DNA from 3 places in the Cytobacillus sp. Hm23 genome. Region 1 is predicted to be linked to each of the others. Evidence: predicted binding sites of a transcription regulator. Region 1 holds the regulator's gene; each other region holds the start of a gene.
The links. The regulator LexA, encoded in region 1, represses DNA repair genes until DNA is damaged. The targets are predictions, from matches to a motif close to CGAACATATGTTCG.
Positions count from the first base shown of each region.

Region 1 (6,344 bases):
TACTTTAACGATGCACTGATGTAGCATTTATTTATCTTACTCCAAATTATCAACTGGACAGGTAAAGACTTGATACTTTGCTGATGTCAACATGTGATGGTTATGATCATTACTGATCTGCTAAGCCATTTTTCAGGAAATCAATTAAGTGGTTTAGACTTGATTCATAGTTGTCAGGCTTTGACATATCAGCTACATCCACAATATTAGTGAACAAAAAACCAATTAATGATTGGACGAATTCGAGTGGTAGTGTCTGCCTTATTTCACCTTTGTTATAGGATGCTTCAATGAGCTTGTTCATTTGATCATTATCCTGAAAATTATGCCTTGTCAACGCCTTTTCGTATATGTTAGTTCCTTTCTCTTTAATAAAGCTGTTTGCAAAACGGTTAATATCTGGGTATTCATTGGCAAATTGCATTCCAACTCGGATTTGTGTTTTAAATATCGAAAAAATGTCTTTGGCATAATCACTTGGCTTCATAACCTTGACAAGGAATTCTTGCTTTTTATGAATTAAAATGTCTATGAGATTTAAGTAAAGATCTTCCTTGTTGTTAAAATGATAGTAAAATGATCCCTTACTCATATTCGCCGTCTTCAAAATATGATTTAATGAGGCTTTTTCATAGCCTTTTTCCACAAATTCATTTAATGCTGCTTGCATTAAATCATCTGAGTGTTCGAATTCTTTATTAAATCCTTGCGTCAATTACATCATCTCCTACAAGTTTTTAATCTTAATAGTTAGCTCTGTTCGTAAACTTTGTTGCTTTAGTTCTTTATACTGAAGATATAGACATCGTTACTCAATATACATCGTTTTATATGTGAAATGATGGCACGAAATCTAGTTGTATTCGTGTTTGTGTTTTAGTACGAAAAACACGCTATGCGGAAATGACCTAATAGTTAATGGAGCTTTCTTATTATATATAATAGACCGTACGGTCTAGACCGTCAAGTCTAACTCAAGGTAATAAGCATAAAATTAATGGTCATAGTGAAGGAAATATGAGAGCAAGTTATTAAGCAATTCATTGAATGATAAAGTTAAAACTAAAGACTTTTTTGTGAACTTTGTTTTTTACTAAAAACGGACAGCATTATTAGTTTTATAGGAGATCAATAATTAAAAATGAAGAAAAGGTGTCTCGAACACTATATATACGTGTTTATATCTTAAAACTAAAAGCAGCAACTATTGTGAAAATAGCCAATAAAAATAATTTGGCAGGGAGCTTACTATATGACAAAAAAATCCTTAGCTCAGACGTTCTAAGCTAAGGATTGGATTATAATATGAGATAGTATGAATACGTTAAAGAGCATTGTGGACTGCTAACCTGTATGTTAATCGAACTGATTGGTACAACCTTTTATAATTTGTCAAAGAGTAGATCATACATTCATTATGTAACATCATGTTTTAATGAATGGTACGATACACCCCGATCACTTTTCCTAATATAGCTACATTACGAAGAATAATAGGTTCTAAAGTTGAGTTTTCTGGCTGTAGTCTTATGTAGTCTTTTTCTTTAAAAAATCTCTTAACTGTTGCCTCATCATCTTCCGTCATTGCAACAACGATATCTCCATTGGAAGCAGTTTGTTGTTGCCGAACAATGACGTGATCCCCATCTAATATACCTGCTTCAATCATGCTATCTCCCATTACTTCAAGCATAAAAACATTTTCGTCAGGAGATACAAGTTTATCAGGAAGAGGGAAGTATTCTTCAACATTTTCAATCGCTGTTATTGGTTGACCAGCTGTTACCTTTCCAATGATCGGTACATTCATAACGTTATTTTTTGGAATTACATCAGCAGGATTTAAATCTAATATTTCAATTGCTCTAGGTTTCGTTGGATCTCTACGGATTAATCCCTTACTTTCTAAACGAGATAAATGACCATGAACCGTTGAGCTTGAAGCTAGCCCTACCGCTTCTCCAATTTCTCTAACAGAAGGTGGATATCCCTTTGATTGTACTTCTTGTTTTATGAAATCCAGTATGTCTTGTTGCCTTTTCGATAATTTTGCCATCGTTAGCACCTCATTATAATAATCTTTTCTATGGTTAGCATGTATACCCGTCCATAACATTTAAAAATTAAGATCATCTATTAAGACGATAAGGATATACTAGAAAGATTTTACTTTCATTCATTATAGCACGACTTGTCATGTATAACAAACGTAAGTTCGTAAAATTGTTGACATAAAACATTTGTTCGTATACAATAACTAAAAACGAACATGTATTCTGTTGATCAGGGGGACTTATTATGAAACAATCTAAAATTTACTATATCTTGTTTTTTACTGTTTTTATCGGCTTTGCTTTTGCACTAATTACTTCTTATAAGGATATCGAGAAAAATGATTATATCATTATTAAAGTAGAAGATGGTGATACACTATGGGATATTGCTTCCGAGTATAGTAACAGTCACGATTTGTCAATAAATGACTTTATCAGTTGGGTAGAGGATGTAAATCAAATTGCTCCTGATAGTATTTTTTATGGTGATGAAATTTATATTCCAGTGTTAAAATCAGAAGGTAATAAAATGTATGATACTTATGCTGTTAACAATTAATCGGAGGTAGAAATGGAAAAAGCAATAATATATTGTCGTGTTAGTACAAATAAACAAACACAGGAGACATCATTAACACGACAAAAGGAAGAATTACTCCAGCTTGCAAACAGTTACCATTTTGATGTGAAGAAAGTGGTTGTAGAAAGAGCAAGCGGATATGACATGGATAGAGATGGCATTTATGAATTATTGAATGAAATTAAGGAACAGCAAATCGATGCCCTTTTAATACAAGATGAGACAAGGCTAGGTAGGGGTAATGCAAGAATAGCTTTGCTGCATTTTATTTTAAAAGAAAAAGTTAAAATATATACTGTTCATCATCATGGAGAGCTACAATTGTCTGAAGCTGATTCCATGATGTTGGAAATTGTAAGCATTGTTGAGGAATATCAACGCAAAATACATAATTTAAAAATTAAACGGGGAATGAAACGTGCTATTGAAGAAGGTTATAAGCCAGAGAGGAATTTAAAAAACATCCATGCAAGCTCAGGTAGAGAAAGAAAAGAAATACCTATCGAGGAAATTATAAGGTTACGTCAAAATAATCTCACATTTTCAGATATAGCGGCTACATTACGTGGTCTCGGATTTAATGTGTCAAAAGCAACGGTACATCGACGGTATAAAGAATATATGCATAATAAATTAGAGTAGATGGCTAACAATAGAATGGAAGAATGCTGTAGTATACAATTTAAAATTGTATACTTTTAATACGTTGTTATTGTAAGGCAATTTCGTTAGGCTCTGTTCGTAAGCTTTGTTACTATTGTTTACAAATTAGTACAATATAAGTGACTTTACATGTTAGTCATCGTTGTAGGGAAGAAAAGATGTCACAACCTTTAGTTGAGTCTTAATACGAAAAACAATAATCAATTCGAAAACAGCCTTTCGTAAACTTTTGTTGCTATTATAATAACAAGAAGACAGAAAGACGGAGTTTTGTCGGATCCACAAAATTATAAGTAGTAGAAAAGGTACCACAAAAGCTAGATATAAACGTGCTTAAATCATAGTCTGAAGTGCAACAACCTTTACGAATTTAGCCTATTAAAATGGCACTTTTAGCAATACCATTGTATTCAACTATAGTGGAAGGTTAGATCGTATTATAATGCTATTGACATTATTTTCAACAAAGAGAAGATACGATAAATACTAATTGCATAAGTCTTTAGTTTTTTGTACTAAAACAAAACCGTTGAAAATGAAGCTCTCTTCTTGTAATATGTACAGAACATAATATTCTATTGTATAGAAAGGAAGCATTTACGTGTTATCAAATGAAAAAATTAATCGTATTAACTATTTGTCAAAAAAATCGAAATCATCTGGGTTAACGGATGAAGAAAAACGTGAACAACAGGATTTACGTAAGGAATATATTCAATCGTTTCGTAATTCGATGGAAAATACTTTACATTCAGTCAAAGTCGTAGATAAAGAAGGAAATGATGTTACACCTACAAAGTTAAAAAAGAGTAAGAATAGCCGTTTTCACTAAGGCTATAGTTATTGGTATTCGTAACTTTTTATTTTAAAATCTTCCTAAATTATAAGCTGAATGAAGGAAGTTTAAGGATACATCATAGTATGTATCGTTTTTTGTACATACTATGATAAGATGTTTTCTTGAACAAAATGTATCTTTTTTTCACAATGTATGTACATTTGTTCATTTTGAATATATGATATGTACTATAATGATTGAAAGGGTGGTATTTTATGTCACTTAATATTGATGATTTATCTATTGCTGCAATCAGAACTTTATCGATTGATGCAATTGAGAAAGCTAACTCAGGACATCCTGGCATGCCGATGGGAGCTGCTCCTATGGCATATACGTTGTGGACTAAATATATGAACCACAACCCGTCTAATCCTCAATGGTTTAATCGTGATCGCTTTGTATTATCAGCTGGGCACGGATCAATGCTATTATATAGCTTATTACATTTAAGTGGTTATGACGTAACGATGGATGATATTAAAAACTTCCGTCAATGGGGAAGCAGAACACCAGGACACCCAGAATATGGGCATACTGCTGGAGTAGAAGCAACAACAGGGCCACTTGGTCAAGGTATCGCGATGGCTGTTGGTATGGCTATGGCTGAAAGACATATGGCATCTACATATAATAAAGATACATTTAATGTTGTAGATCACTACACGTATACAATTTGTGGTGACGGTGACTTAATGGAAGGTGTATCAGCTGAGGCAGCATCGCTCGCAGGTCACCTTAAGCTAGGACGTCTAGTTGTGTTATATGATTCAAACGATATATCTTTAGACGGTGACCTCGATAAGTCATTCTCTGAAAGTATCAAAAACCGTTACCAATCATACGGCTGGCAGTATATTCGTGTTGAAGACGGTAATGATATACAAGAATTATCGCAAGCAATTGAAGAAGCGAAGGCTGATACTGACCATCCAACGATGATTGAGATTAAAACAGTCATTGGCTACGGAGCACCTAATAAGTCAGGTAAGTCAGCAGTACACGGATCTCCACTAGGTGCAGATGAGTTAAAATTAACGAAAGAGGCCTACAACTGGACATTTGAAGAAGATTTTCATGTACCGTCTGAAGTGTACGACAATTTCTCAGATACTGTGAAGGATGCTGGTAGTAAAAAAGAAGATGAATGGAACCAAATGTTTGCTCAGTATAAGGAACAATACCCTGAATTAGCAGTACAACTAGAAGCAGCTATTACAGGAAAGCTTCCAAGTGGTTGGGAAAAGGAATTACCAACTTATGAAGAAGGAAGTAGCTTAGCGACAAGATCCTCTTCTGGTGAGGTATTAAATGCTATAGCTAATAGTGTTCCACAATTTATAGGTGGATCTGCTGATCTAGCAGGGTCTAATAAAACAATGATTAAAGAGTCAAATGACTTTATGCCAAATTCATATGAAGAAAAAAATATATGGTTTGGTGTACGTGAGTTTGCCATGGGAGCTGCTCTAAACGGCATGACACTTCATGGTGGTGTGAAAGTATTTGGTGGGACTTTCTTTGTATTTTCTGATTACTTGCGTCCTGCCATTCGCTTAGCAGCTTTAATGAAATTACCAGTAACTTATGTATTTACGCATGATAGTATTGCTGTTGGTGAGGATGGACCAACTCACGAGCCAGTTGAACAGCTGCCAGCACTACGTGCGATGCCTGGTCTTTCAGTCATTCGACCGGGTGATGCGAATGAGACAGCTGCAGCTTGGCAGGTGTCAATTGAAGCTACTGATAAGCCACACGCACTTGTGCTTACACGTCAGAACTTGCCTACTTTACCAAACACGAAGCGTGATGCATATGAAGGTGTAAAGCGAGGAGCATATGTTGTGTCTCCAGCAAGTAATGACAATGTAGATGCATTGCTATTAGCATCTGGTTCAGAGGTTAGTCTAGCTGTTGAGGCGCAGAAGTCATTAGCTAATGATGGCATTCATGTATCAGTTGTTAGTATGCCGTCTTGGGATCGTTTTGAAGAACAACCACAAGAATATAAAGATGCTGTTTTACCTAAAAATATTAAAAAACGTTTAGGTATTGAAATGGCTTCTTCATTAGGCTGGGAAAGATATACTGGCGATGAAGGTGATATTTTAGCGATCAATCAGTTTGGCGCATCTGCACCTGGAGAAAAAATAATGGCAGAGTATGGTTTTACAGTTGAAAATGTAGTAAACAAAGTAAAGAACTT
Region 1 is NZ_JBPXRQ010000008.1:45,186-51,529, reverse strand. Features, by position in the region: gene ACSVDA_RS06650 (TetR/AcrR family transcriptional regulator) at 110-715, opposite strand; gene lexA (transcriptional repressor LexA) at 1,433-2,056, opposite strand; gene yneA (cell division suppressor protein YneA) at 2,299-2,613, shown strand; gene ACSVDA_RS06635 (YneB family resolvase-like protein) at 2,626-3,276, shown strand; gene ACSVDA_RS06630 (DUF896 domain-containing protein) at 3,899-4,129, shown strand; gene tkt (transketolase) at 4,351-6,344, shown strand, end outside.

Region 2 (6,344 bases), on a different contig from region 1:
AACCTGTAATCCTCTAATGTACCCTCGCTTTACTTGGAAGGATATTTTGTTATTTTCTATTAATCTCTTTTCGTTTTTTCTCAAAGATCTCATGTTGTCATAGAAATACCAGTGAAACAAGCTATTGAGTAAATCTGTATTCATCATGAAAAAACACCTCCTCAAACTTTATAATTCATATATAAATTGTCATTAACCTACTTTTGTAAAGCTTGGAGGGTATGTTGATAATACTTCAATTACATCATTTAATGTTAAGAATACATAATGTGTTACTGAACTTGCTTCGTATATACCCGAACTCTCTTCAAGAAATCTGCTTAAATAAGTCGACTTTTTCACTTTAAATAAAGACCATTCACAATAAAACGACTCCTCATATTTTTGATATAGATAATCTAACATATGAATTAAAGTACCTCTATCTGTATTAGCATAAGATAATACACCTACTTCAAATTTTACAAAAAAACTATTTCTTCCATATTCATCACTGAATCTTAAAGAAAACCCCTCTTCACTATCACTTAGTGATTCATTGTAAATGTTTGGAGAAACGTCAAACATTGGCATCCATCTTTCCCACTCCACTTTACTTCCCTCGCTATCTTCGAACTCGATTAAGTTGTATTTAGTTTTTTTAGATTCTAATAGAATCCTGATTACACCTCGTAAATTCAAGGATCAAAATTAAACAGGATAGGTATTATCGTTTTTATTTCATAACGTTATGTTTATTTGTGCACAATCCTATTTTCTCAAAATAAAAAAAAAGATATAGACTTATATTTCATTTTTTTATATCATGTAGATAGAGTTCTTTTAAAAAGTTAATTATATTAATATAAAAAAGTAAAACCACAGATTGGTTCTGTGGTTTTTTCTGTATCTATAAGTGTGAGAAACACATTAATCATTGTGTTTATTAATTTCACTCCAGATGAGAAACTCGCTTATATCGCTGTACCATAATGTACACAATGTCCATTGGGTTGCATAAAATTAATTAAATTGACCCGGCACATTTATACAAGCATAACTTACATAACTTATATAAAATAAAAGTACACCCTTTATTATCACTCTCCCCTCCCTGATGTCTCCTCCATTCATGTACGATCAGGGAGGGTTTAGTTAAACTCTCAAACTACTCCCTATCCATTTATTGCGAATAGGGAGTATTCCTCTCTCATAATAAACATACTTTTAGGAGTGCTTTCTCTACCTGTCTGCCTTCACAGTTGCTAATAATATATTATCTAATCTAAACGATCTTTTTCTATTTCTTAAAAAACAATAAACAACTACAGTTTCCTTACCTACATCCATCACCCTAATTGCTCTTTGTGTAATAATCCCCTTTTGATCTGCTTTTCTTAATAAGTCTCGCATTCCAAGCATCCTTTGGTCTTATCATATACGAACATACATTCTAATCCGATTTATTATTCGAACGTATTCTCGTATATAATAAATACAGAGGTGATACTTTTGAAAGATAGAGGAATAATGAAATGAATGCCTGCATTTATACAACCGGAACATATGAAGATGATGAAAAAAGCAAAGGCTGATTATTATAAGATGCAAAAGCCTGTATTAGATGAGCATGAGATAGAGGAAATAAACAGTACAATCCTGATGGCTATGGAGTTTACACAAGAAGTGACTGTAACGTATTTTGAGGATGGAGCGTTTAAACCGTGCATGGGACATATTCATTTTGTAGATCAGCTCAACAAACATATATGAGTAGTCGATAAATTTGAAGATATACACCGAATTAAATTCGAGGACATAATAAACGTGCAAATAATATAACAGCCCCACCTTCTTTGTAGAGCTGTTTTGTCGTTATACTTGTTCTAATGCTACAACTGCACATACTCTTGAAAATCCACTCGTTAATTTTACACAATAGAACACAAATAAGGAGTATCTAGATTCATCAATAACCTTGAGTAAAATGTTAATACATTCCACTTAGATAGTTCTATAGTTTTAGGAATGTAATCTAACATTATTTTAACCTACTTATTTCCATCAATAATTCACCTATTTATAGTCTCTCATATCATCAATCAACATTATCATTCCTAATATTAAACTTATCACCTTCAAACCCTAGAACTTCTTTAATCTCATTGTAAACCTTTAGTGAAAGCTCGGTTTTCCACCTGTCAATTGATTCTTTTTTTATATCAATAGGTGGGAAATCATCAGTTAAATTGAGGAAATCTTTTAATCTATTTGTTTCGAATTTATGTTGCATAATGAGTTTTTCATATGAAATAACATGAATTCTTTCCTTTAATATCGTTGTTAATTCATTAAGTTGATTATAATGAGCTTGCCACCTTAATGCACATTTAGCTGGTAACGACATCTTTTCAAACTCTTTGACGTTTTCTTTAGTTATACCCAAGAAATTGTTTGGAATAGGAAATTCCCTCCATTTATTATACCATACACGGACGCCATTATGTTTTAACATACTGGCGATCGTTGCATAAGGATTACGATAAATAGCTATAAACCTAGCTTGTGGGAATTCATTGGATAATTCAACAGCATGCCACAAATTAGGATGACTTTTATCAGCATAGTGCATAGGAAAAGTATTTTTAAGTTCCTCCTTATATAAGGTTACGAGTTGTGGAAATATCTCATTTTTTAATGTTGGATTTAATGCCATGTTTGTTACCTTTTGAAAAATTTCCGGTTTTTCAACGGTGACATGTATGTTAGGATGCTTTTTTAAAAGGTAGCCAATCCAATGAGTTCCTGAACGACCTGTACCAATTACAAAAATTAACTTTTGATCTTCCTGGTTATTCCTTTTATTAATATAAGAATCATCCATAAGAATATCACTCTTTCAATTTAATCTGCTATCAATATATGATAAGCAAACAAAAAGGAAAGTGTTCTTGCCTATATAACAAATTTTCATATTTATAAAATCACATTTTTAATTTATTTCCATAATTTCAACTTAAGTAACCTTACAAAGAGTCAAAACCTTTACTACAATTGGTTTGACTCATATGTTATACACTATTTATGCGTTTAGTCATGGCTTATTTGATTTTTTTATCACTATTAAATATTAATTATGCTCTTCTACAAGGTTGATTTCATCGTTAAAAACTTGTTCATTAACAAAATGGTTGACCTAATATTTAGATTTAATATAATTTCTCAGAAAATTGATTCTCAACCTTCTCAAAAAAATAAAAAATCAGTTTGTTCTATACATTAGCATTTGAGAATTTAATCAAACAGTCATCCTAAATAGAGAAATTCTCTTCATAAAGAAATCACCCACTCTTGTTAAATCGTTTAACAAGCACTAATTTGAGTGCCCTAAAATATATTTCTAGGCGAAATGTACGATAAAAAACGGCTCATCTCACCAATAAAGAATATGTGCAATTTGTGTATTGCGCGAGTACATTCAAGTTGTTTTTGTGTACCCCATTGTATTCCATCATCCAAGGATTTCATATCTTTAAAGGATATTCTTTATGATGATTGCTCATAAACATATCCTCCTTTTTCTAATTCGGTTCCAAGGGCTTTTATTGGTTTTGATAAAATAGATGTAACTTTGCTTTCAGACCAACTCAAAACATTACTTGTTTCTGTAATAGATAATTCTTCAATTGTTCTATGCGTTATAATTTTACGATACGTTGGTTTTAATTTATTAAGAGCATCATACAATTCCTTACAATTTTCATTGATAATGATTGCTCTCTCTGTTGAAGGATTAATCTTTTTTTCTCTTGAAAGTGGATTTAAACGTTCTAAAACATTGAATTTTTTTCTTCTTATATAATTCATTGTAAAATTATGGGCAATTTGAAATAGCCAAGTCTCAATTTTTTCTTTATTTTTTAGTTGAGATAACGATTTGCTGGCCTTAATAAATGTATCTTGTGTTAAGTCTTCGGAAGCATAGTAATCTTTAGTAAGTACAAATATAAATTTCAAAATACGACTGCTATATTGATCGTATAGGAGAAGTATTTCTACAATATTATTTCGTGGCATACTAATTATTTCACCCTCTAATAAATTTCCTACAATGTTTTCACAAAAAAAAATAGTTATTAACCAGTCAAATTTACTATACATTAACGCTTTATTCTAACAAAAAAACAGTAACATTTACACATTTTGTATTTTTTAGAATTTTATTAAAAAAATACGTGACAAAAATTGAACTCATTCGTCTTACATATGAAAATTTAAGGAGGAGATTTTATGAACAAAAAATTAGTAGTTGGATTTTTAGCAACAAGTATCGCTTTATCAGGAGTCAGTAATGCACTTGCTGCAAACCTTGCGGATGTAAAACCTATGTCTATTAATCTTGCTGCTGTAAGTGAATTAACTTTGACGGAAGAAACACCACTTTTCAACAATGCAAACTTTTACAGCAAAACTGGTGCAACGGTTTCACCTCAAACAGTTGATGTAGTTGATCAAGATGGAGATTGGTATAAGATAAAAACTTGGTTAGGTGATAAGTGGATTTTAGTAGATGGTTTTGGAGTTCCACTTAGTAGCTCTAGTTATACCGTGACAAGTCCTTATGGAGAGAGAACTGATCCAATTACGGGTAAAGTAGCAAAGCATAATGGGATAGATGTATCAAGTAGTAAAACTGATATTCTTGCAAGTGCAAGTGGGACAGTGGCATATATTGGCTACCAATCCGAAAGAGGGAACTATGTTGATATAGAACATAAAATTAATGGTACAACATACACAACTCGCTATCAACACTTGGCATCGGATTCTGTATCAGAAGGTCAAAAAGTCTTAGCAGGAGATAAGATCGGTGTAATGGGTGCTACCGGAAAAGCAACAAATATACATTTACATTTTGAACTACTAAAAGGATCTACACCTATTGATCCAGAGGACTGGATAGATTTCTAGAAAGTTTAAAAGTATTCATTTTGATAGGACCAATTAACTAGAATAGATTGTTACCTTCTATTTTTTAAAACAAACCAAAACTAAGGAGTGGTTATTTAATGAAAAAGTTAACTCTAAAAACAGTAACTGTATTAACATTAACAGCATCTATTTTTGGGAGTATCCCATACGTATCAAATGCTGCTGTAGCAGCTAGAGCAGTGGAAGGAGAAGCACATTTATTAGTTTCTCCTACAAAATGGGTTAAAGTTACAAAAAAATTCTTCGATCGTGATGCTGACATACCAAAAACAACATTTGATTGTTCTTGGGACGGGTATTGCGGGGAATTTGATTTAACAAAAACAGAATGGATAGAAGAAGATGGATTTGGATCATACTGGTTAGCTACTTATGAGGGATATGGAACACAATTTTAATTAATCTAGATAATCCCTTGTCTCGTTAATCTAAATTCTGCCAGATTAATACTTCTTTTTCCTGCAACCTTTGTAGAGAATCATATACAGTAGCTAACGATTTTATTTCTGTCATCCTTCTGATCTCCCTGATACTAGGAGAACAATTATAAAGCTCTTGGTGCTTTTTTATCGCTTTTAATACTAGTTGCTCTTTGTCTAACATCTTTTTTTCTATTTTGGTCATTTCATATAACATAATCTATGCTCCTTTTAACTGCATTTAATTACATTATAAACGAACATATATTTGTTTTTCCTAGCCTAAAAAATGCAAAATAAGAAATCCCCACTCTATAAAGAGTGGGGTAATCTTATAATCTATTACGCGTTACCGTTTTCAGCGTCTAAGATAGCTTGAACAATAGCGTTTAAATCTGTTTTATTAACTTCTCTGTCGGCATTTACATCTGAATCTTTATCACTTACTTCTTCGCTAGGCACTTCCGTGTCATATGAAGCAATAGCAAGATCACCAAGTGTATACTCACCATCATTGTTCACATCAGGGTCAGCCAATGTTACTGTTATATCTACTTCTGATAATGTAGGTGTATATTCAATACCATCACTATCAGCCACTAGTCCATTTTCAACGATAATTTTTCCTATTCCTTCTACAGCTCTAGCTCTAAATGTTAGAGTTACTAAGACGGCATCCTCACTTATACCGTAGTCACGTCCTTGACTCGCAAGAATGTAACGGAATGTATTTGCTGAGTTTTCTTCGGTATAATAGAAATCTAACCCTTCGTCCGCTGAAGCACTTACAAAGTCAAAAAGAGTGTCATCGTAAGCATACGTGAGTGTAATAATTGTGGAATGAAGAAGAGTATATAGCCCTATATTAAAGTAGGGCTTATTACTATAAAATCAATCTTTTATTATTTCTCCATCAATTTTTGAATGTTTCATGTTAATAAAATGTAGCTTTTA
Region 2 is NZ_JBPXRQ010000073.1:6,167-12,510, reverse strand. Features, by position in the region: gene ACSVDA_RS24130 (hypothetical protein) at 193-591, opposite strand; gene ACSVDA_RS24125 (hypothetical protein) at 1,222-1,392, opposite strand; gene ACSVDA_RS24120 (YolD-like family protein) at 1,519-1,752, shown strand; gene ACSVDA_RS24115 (sulfotransferase family protein) at 2,078-2,863, opposite strand; gene ACSVDA_RS24110 (RNA polymerase sigma factor) at 3,526-4,140, opposite strand; gene ACSVDA_RS24105 (M23 family metallopeptidase) at 4,270-4,950, shown strand; gene ACSVDA_RS24100 (hypothetical protein) at 5,049-5,369, shown strand; gene ACSVDA_RS24095 (LexA family protein) at 5,395-5,595, opposite strand; gene ACSVDA_RS24090 (cohesin domain-containing protein) at 5,733-6,221, opposite strand.
Region 2: ACSVDA_RS24120 (YolD-like family protein) is a predicted target of LexA. The motif match lies at 1,421-1,434, and genes of this name have one in related genera.

Region 3 (6,344 bases), on a different contig from region 1:
TTTTCTTACCTCCATTCGATTCAGGATGCTAATGGCAGCCATAAAAAACAAGCTAGAAGTTATCAAAACTTTCACAATAAATAATACAAATATTGGCTCCGATACATAAAATTGAAAAATTTTGATGACAGATAAATAATTATCCCTTATCGTTCCTTCAAGTAAGGTAGCCTCAAGAAAAATCAAACCTAACAATGACACTGGAATAACAATGATAAATAACTTACTTACTTGAATTAGTGTTCCAATAAAGTAACCTATTGCACAAACAATTAGCCCATACAAAAAGATTGCGCTTATACCGATAACAAGTTCTTGGATTCCAGTATTAAGAACATAGAGCTCCTGATCAATCAAAATATATCTAAGGACTTGTATTACATTCCCAGATAAAATGGCTGTAATGCTCCCTACAATGGTAGCCGTTATTAAAAAGAGAATATTCGAGAGACTGCTGCTAAGTCGATTGGTTACAAACGTAAAATCATGGTTTCTATGTGGTTTAGTCGTAATCGTAATTGCTGTAGAGAAAGCCCAAATTAATGTAAAGACAATGACGATATCAGCTGCATAGTACTGGATGTTGATATTAAAATTATTACTGCCCATGGATGTTGTTCCAATTCCACCAAGTGAAAAGATGATACCTAAAACCTGGATTCCTATGAGTGAACTAAACGAATCTATGTTTGCTTTGAGCTTGTAAAAATATTGGTTTTTAACAGTATTAGCTAATGTCACTGTCGTCAAAGACATCTTCAATACCTCCCTTCGTTTCACTAGTCAAATAAACACATAGATCACTAACTTTAACTTGAGAGATTTCGATACCTCGATGACGTGCTTGTTGGAGGGAAGAATCAGATAAATCATTCTTTACAACCAGATAAATCGTATTCATACCTAAGTGATTCTTGAATATTACCTCTTTCCCATGCGTCAATTTAGCAACTTGATCTGTTGCCCCTTTAATTCCGACTGCCCATTCCTTTAACACATCCATCGGCATGTGCAATTGTTTTTCTCCATTGTTAATAAGTAAAACATCCTCCAATATATCTTCTATTTCACCCAAATGGTGACTGGATAGAATAATAGTACGCGGAAAAGAAATATAATCCTTCACCAACACCTTATAAAAATCTTTTCTCACTGCTTCATCCATTCCTGTAGTTGGTTCATCAAAAATTGTTAAAGGACAACGTGACGCTAAACCGATAATCATGTTAAACGTACTTTTCTTTCCTTTTGAAAGTCTAGTGTGATAATACTTAGGATCAAAAGAAAAATACTTAAATAAATTACTTGCTAATTGCTTATTCCAATTAGGATAAAAGCGTTCAGCAACTTCTAACAGTTCACCTAGTGGTACAGCTTGAGGAAAACTCATTAAATCATCCACAAAGATGGAATTTGCTGAGACGTGTAAATTATTGAATGGCTTGTTGGAAAAAACATTGATTTCACCCGATGTTTCTTTTAGGAATCCTGCTATTATTTTTAACAAGGTCGTTTTTCCAGCGCCATTCCGACCAATTAATCCTGTAATTTTATTTTCCTCTATGGAAAAAGATAGGTTGTTTAAGACTTTTTTTCTTACGTATCTTTTAGTTAAGACAGAACATTCAATTACAGTCATTGTCTCTCCTCCTTAACCATTTCTTCTCTTATCATTTCAATTAACTCGTTATCTTCTATTTGCAACTGATTAGCTTCTAAAACCAATTCCTGTATTAACCCCTTCAATGTTTGATTTCTCCTTTTAGCTATAATCATGTCTTTTGCTCCAACAGAGACAAACATTCCAAGTCCGCGTTTTTTGTAAAGAATATTTTCGTCCACTAGAAGACTAAGCCCTTTCGCTGCAGTTGCTGGATTAATCGTATACATGTCAGCTAATTGATACTGTGAATACACCTTGTTATCACTTTCGAAATGACCGTTTAATATCTCTGATTCAATCCATTCAGCAATTTGCACATAAATTGGCTTAGTACTTTCTGTATTTAGAATTGTCTCCGCCTCCTTCCTAACATAGTGCATTACTGTTGTAATGTAGTATATAGTAAACTTACATTTTTTACAATAGGCACGTATATATCACATTTATTTTTTCGTCTAAATTATAAGTAAACAACGCGAAAATAACTTTAGTTACATATTCTATAAAGCATAAGCCGTTTTTTTAGAAGGTTTTTAGAAATCTAGATAAAACACGCTTGGATATTTCCAAGCGTGTTTTATCTAAATTAGCTGATAAATACTGAGATATATTTATTATTTTCTTTAAGAGAAAAAATTTGTGATTATGCTGTTATTTCTCTCCAATAATTTTCACTTAAGTATTTAAATTTTAAAGATGTCTTGAAAACGAATTTAATTTTATATTCTGAGTTGCTACTATGTATAGTATTAGAATCAATACCTTTCATATTGAGGTCATTAAATGAATGTGAATTTATACGCTGTTATAATAACTGAACTCACATCAAACCTTTTTGAACGGTTGAAAGCTTAACTATAGTAATAAGGATTAAAAATCCAAAAACAAATGGTACTTTTGATGGTTTCTTTAACTCTTTAGGTGTAATGATTTGTTTCTACATTTCAACTACCCCTACTTTAAAATATGGTATTTGAAAGAATATCCATAGAGGTTACAAAATATCTTGTTTAAACAATATTCTTCTAAGCAAAAGAAGAACGCTTTTCAGTATCATTTCTGAAAAGCGCCACTTAGTATTATTATAAGATCAGTCAGTAACTTTTCTGGTTGATCTTATTTAATGAGTAGTATTCTAAATGTAGTGTAGATAGCATTCTTACGCCAAATTGTGGAAGATCAGCATAACAAAACTGTTTAGTTCAACTTCTAGTTACGCCACTTCAGCTAATGAGCATATAAAATTTATTAACTCCCATAATGATCTAATATTATTCACAAAATATCCAATTTTTCAACTGATGAAGCATTAATCCAGTATTATAATTTAAGAAAGGAGGCATCATTATGGAAAACCTACGCGAATTACTTGATTCTTTATGTACACCACCTCACCTTGAATCCAGCGAACATGCACATGAAATTGAATTTACTTTGATTGACTCAACCGACTTATATACTTCTGAATTCCTTCAAAAATATACTAGATTCAAAAATCATAGTGAATTCTTTGAAAGTTACTATGCTACAATTCCAGACACCTACATTCCGTTATCAGAACAAAATAAATTTATGGAGGAAAACACGTCCTTTAAAACTTGGGATGATATGTACGACTTGGCGCTAGAACAATGGGAACATAGGAATACTTAGGTGGCTATCTGTCACCTTATTTATTTTGTTCAAGAATTTGTATTTTCTTCAACACCTCTTCTCAAACGTTCATTTATTCTGCGAGTTAACCGATACTTTAACCCCGCTTTCCAAAAACGTTGAGTACCTTCTTTAGATGCCCCATTCGTATTTTGAGCATATGGGTATTCAACAAACATATCATCTAGTTCTACTACTTCATAAATCTTTACGTTTCTCCCTTTAAGAACTTCACCTATTTCTTTCCGTTTCTTTCTGGCACTTGATATAACTTGTTTTAAAAACTTGATATGTTCTTCATCTTTTCTCTGTGTTTCTGCATCCATATACTTTTTCTCAAGAATGTGGATTTCTAGATCAAGATAGATCTTCTCAACAATTGTGTCTAACAATTCCTCTGGTATACTTGCTCTCATATACCACACCACCAAACGAATGTTCTTATCGTATTGTAGCAACTGTGTGATCTTTTGGCAATTTGTCCTACACAATAACTTCATGATTTTTTGTTGTACAAATTATACGCGATATAGCACCCACTACAACTCCAGCCATATTTTTTTATTCTTCGTCTTGATAAACCTCAATGAGTTTGTCCTTATGTTGGCGGGCTTCCGTTCCATTTTAAAAGAGGCTGGGACAAAAATATTTTAACTAAATAGAAGCCGAACAATGGTTGTAGTTCTAGTTACGCCGCTCCTGAAATATACTCCGCTTTCCACGGGAAGCTGGCAAGCCTCCTCGTGCTACGCTCTGCGGGGTCTAGCCGTTGCTTTTCATCCCGCAGGAGTCTACGTATATTTCATCCGCTAAGTTATTACTTTGTTCGGAATTTTAGTTAAACACTTAAGTTATGTCCCAGCCTCTTTAAAAATTTACATTAAACCGCTTGTTGGTATAGTATCATCCCGAATATTGCTGACATGTGTACGCACCCCAACCTTAAAAATTTTTACCCCCTACTAATTACACATTATCATTAATATCAGCATAGGATAAATTCTTTTCTCACTTAATTTTATATTCATTTCCACTTATCTCTACTACAGTTAAAAGTTGTATCATGTCATTTTTTATTTCTGACTAAATCAACAAAAACGCCTTTTCAGGCGTTTTTGTCTTCATTCTTCTATCGGATCGATGCCCTTGATGGAGACATCCTGTTTTTCAAAAAGGATCGCTTCGTCAGAGAGAGAAGGTAGTTCGTTTAAAAGACTGTCTTTCTCTTCTCCTTCTATCCTTTTTAGTTCCTCAGCCTCTTCTTCCGCTTTATAAACAAGCAAGTCTTCTTTTCCAACATCAAAATTATAACTAGACTCACCGATATTATAAGGGATTCCTATTAAATACAATTGATCTTCGATTGTTATTTCCCTCAATAAGAGCGTATACCCGCTATCTGTTAAGAAAAGACGTTCTTGTTCTGATTCATTCAGGTTCGAGAAAGATCCTTCACCATAAATGATAAAGGTAAAAGCATCGGAATTCGACCTGATTTCATAATGCCATAGCCTGCTTGAGAAAGGATTTCCGCTTCCCGCTTCAATGTACACCTTATCACCAGGGTATTGTTCAGCCAATTGCTTTGTCATTTGAGTTTTCGACATCTCTCGTACCCCTCCATATGAAGCCAGCAGAACAACTCCGACTATAATGAGTTTTGGGGCCCATTTTTGCCTTCCCGTTTTATGAAGAAACAGAATGAGTGCAAATAAAACGCTAAAGGAAAGAACAAGGAACCCATCGCTCCCGTTCAATACGTTTAAGCCAATATCTCGATCATATGTTATTGGGAAGAATAAAGGCAATCCATTATCTAGAAAATCCATGAATAAATGCCCAATTACGATAGAAAAAAACATCGACATCCAGCGGATCTTCAAAGTCAGTTCAGGAAAAATAGGACGGATCAAAACCGCTAACCCTAAACTAAAAGCTGGAGCGACAAATATCGAATGACCCATAAAATATAAACGTACTCCTAAAAACTCCAAAACAGGAAAGTCGGTGATACTTGAAAGAACCCCTCCTGCAAATTCAAAGATCAAAGTCAAATCAGGGGCAATCCCTGCAATGACTCCTATAAACATAAAAAGAAACAATTTCTTTTCCGGAAGATAACGACGACCGATCAAATACGCAACAAAGGCCCCGACGGCGCCGTGATATCCCACTTCACTGATTAATGTTAAAAGCATGATTAAGACTCCTTTTTCGTAGATTATGATGAACGAGTTTCACCAACCAATTCGTTTTCGCCGGAAAATCCTTTGATGATAACAGGTTCGTCTACTTTCTCAGTTGAATAAAAGAAGATATAATCTTCATAGGGATAGAACTGGATCTCTCCAATAGAATCATTTATGGATATTTTTTCATTAGAATCATTGACCGAAATTTGTTCAATTTGTTCGCTTGTGATTACACCCAATATCCCTAATGACTCGCTCGGAAACAAGGTAATGTCTTCATCTTGATCGGATACTTCGAATACCTCTTTCTTTTCCCCGTTTACGACTTCCATTTCGGTGCTTCCATCATTTCTCGTTACCCAGTTGATTCCGATGCCTTCATCCAATGCAATGGATTCTACCCAGCTGATGGAAGAATCACTTAGATTTTCTTTCATATACCGAACCAAATCAATGGACGTATAGACCAAAATAATGGTGAATATGAGTAACGATCCCACGATGGAGAATCGCATCAAGGGGGTCATTTTTGTTTGGTTAGTCTCTGTCACACACATTTCCTCCTAACAGATTGATTCGTTTTCTATGTTTTGTAGAAACGTTTCATGTTCTCTTACTTTTCTAGCATAACATTCAAATCTTACGTTTTTCTTTGTAACATAATGAAGAATTTCTTAAGATTTCTTCATGTTTATACGATGAGCTCTTTTTATACATAACCTTACAGGTTGTTTTTAATATGGAATGATAGTAGAAAATTTTAAAAGAAATGTTTTTAGGAGAAAAAAAATCCTGAAATATCTAGGCGAAAACAAAGAAGCGCTTGTTTCCCAATT
Region 3 is NZ_JBPXRQ010000001.1:290,362-296,705, forward strand. Features, by position in the region: gene ACSVDA_RS01265 (hypothetical protein) at 1-1, opposite strand, end outside; gene ACSVDA_RS01270 (hypothetical protein) at 1-756, opposite strand, end outside; gene ACSVDA_RS01275 (ATP-binding cassette domain-containing protein) at 728-1,639, opposite strand; gene ACSVDA_RS01280 (GntR family transcriptional regulator) at 1,636-2,043, opposite strand; gene ACSVDA_RS01285 (hypothetical protein) at 3,011-3,316, shown strand; gene ACSVDA_RS01290 (YhjD family protein) at 3,346-3,732, opposite strand; gene ACSVDA_RS01295 (metal-dependent hydrolase) at 4,438-5,514, opposite strand; gene ACSVDA_RS01300 (hypothetical protein) at 5,538-6,065, opposite strand.
Region 3: ACSVDA_RS01290 (YhjD family protein) is a predicted target of LexA. The motif match lies at 3,745-3,758, and genes of this name have one in related genera.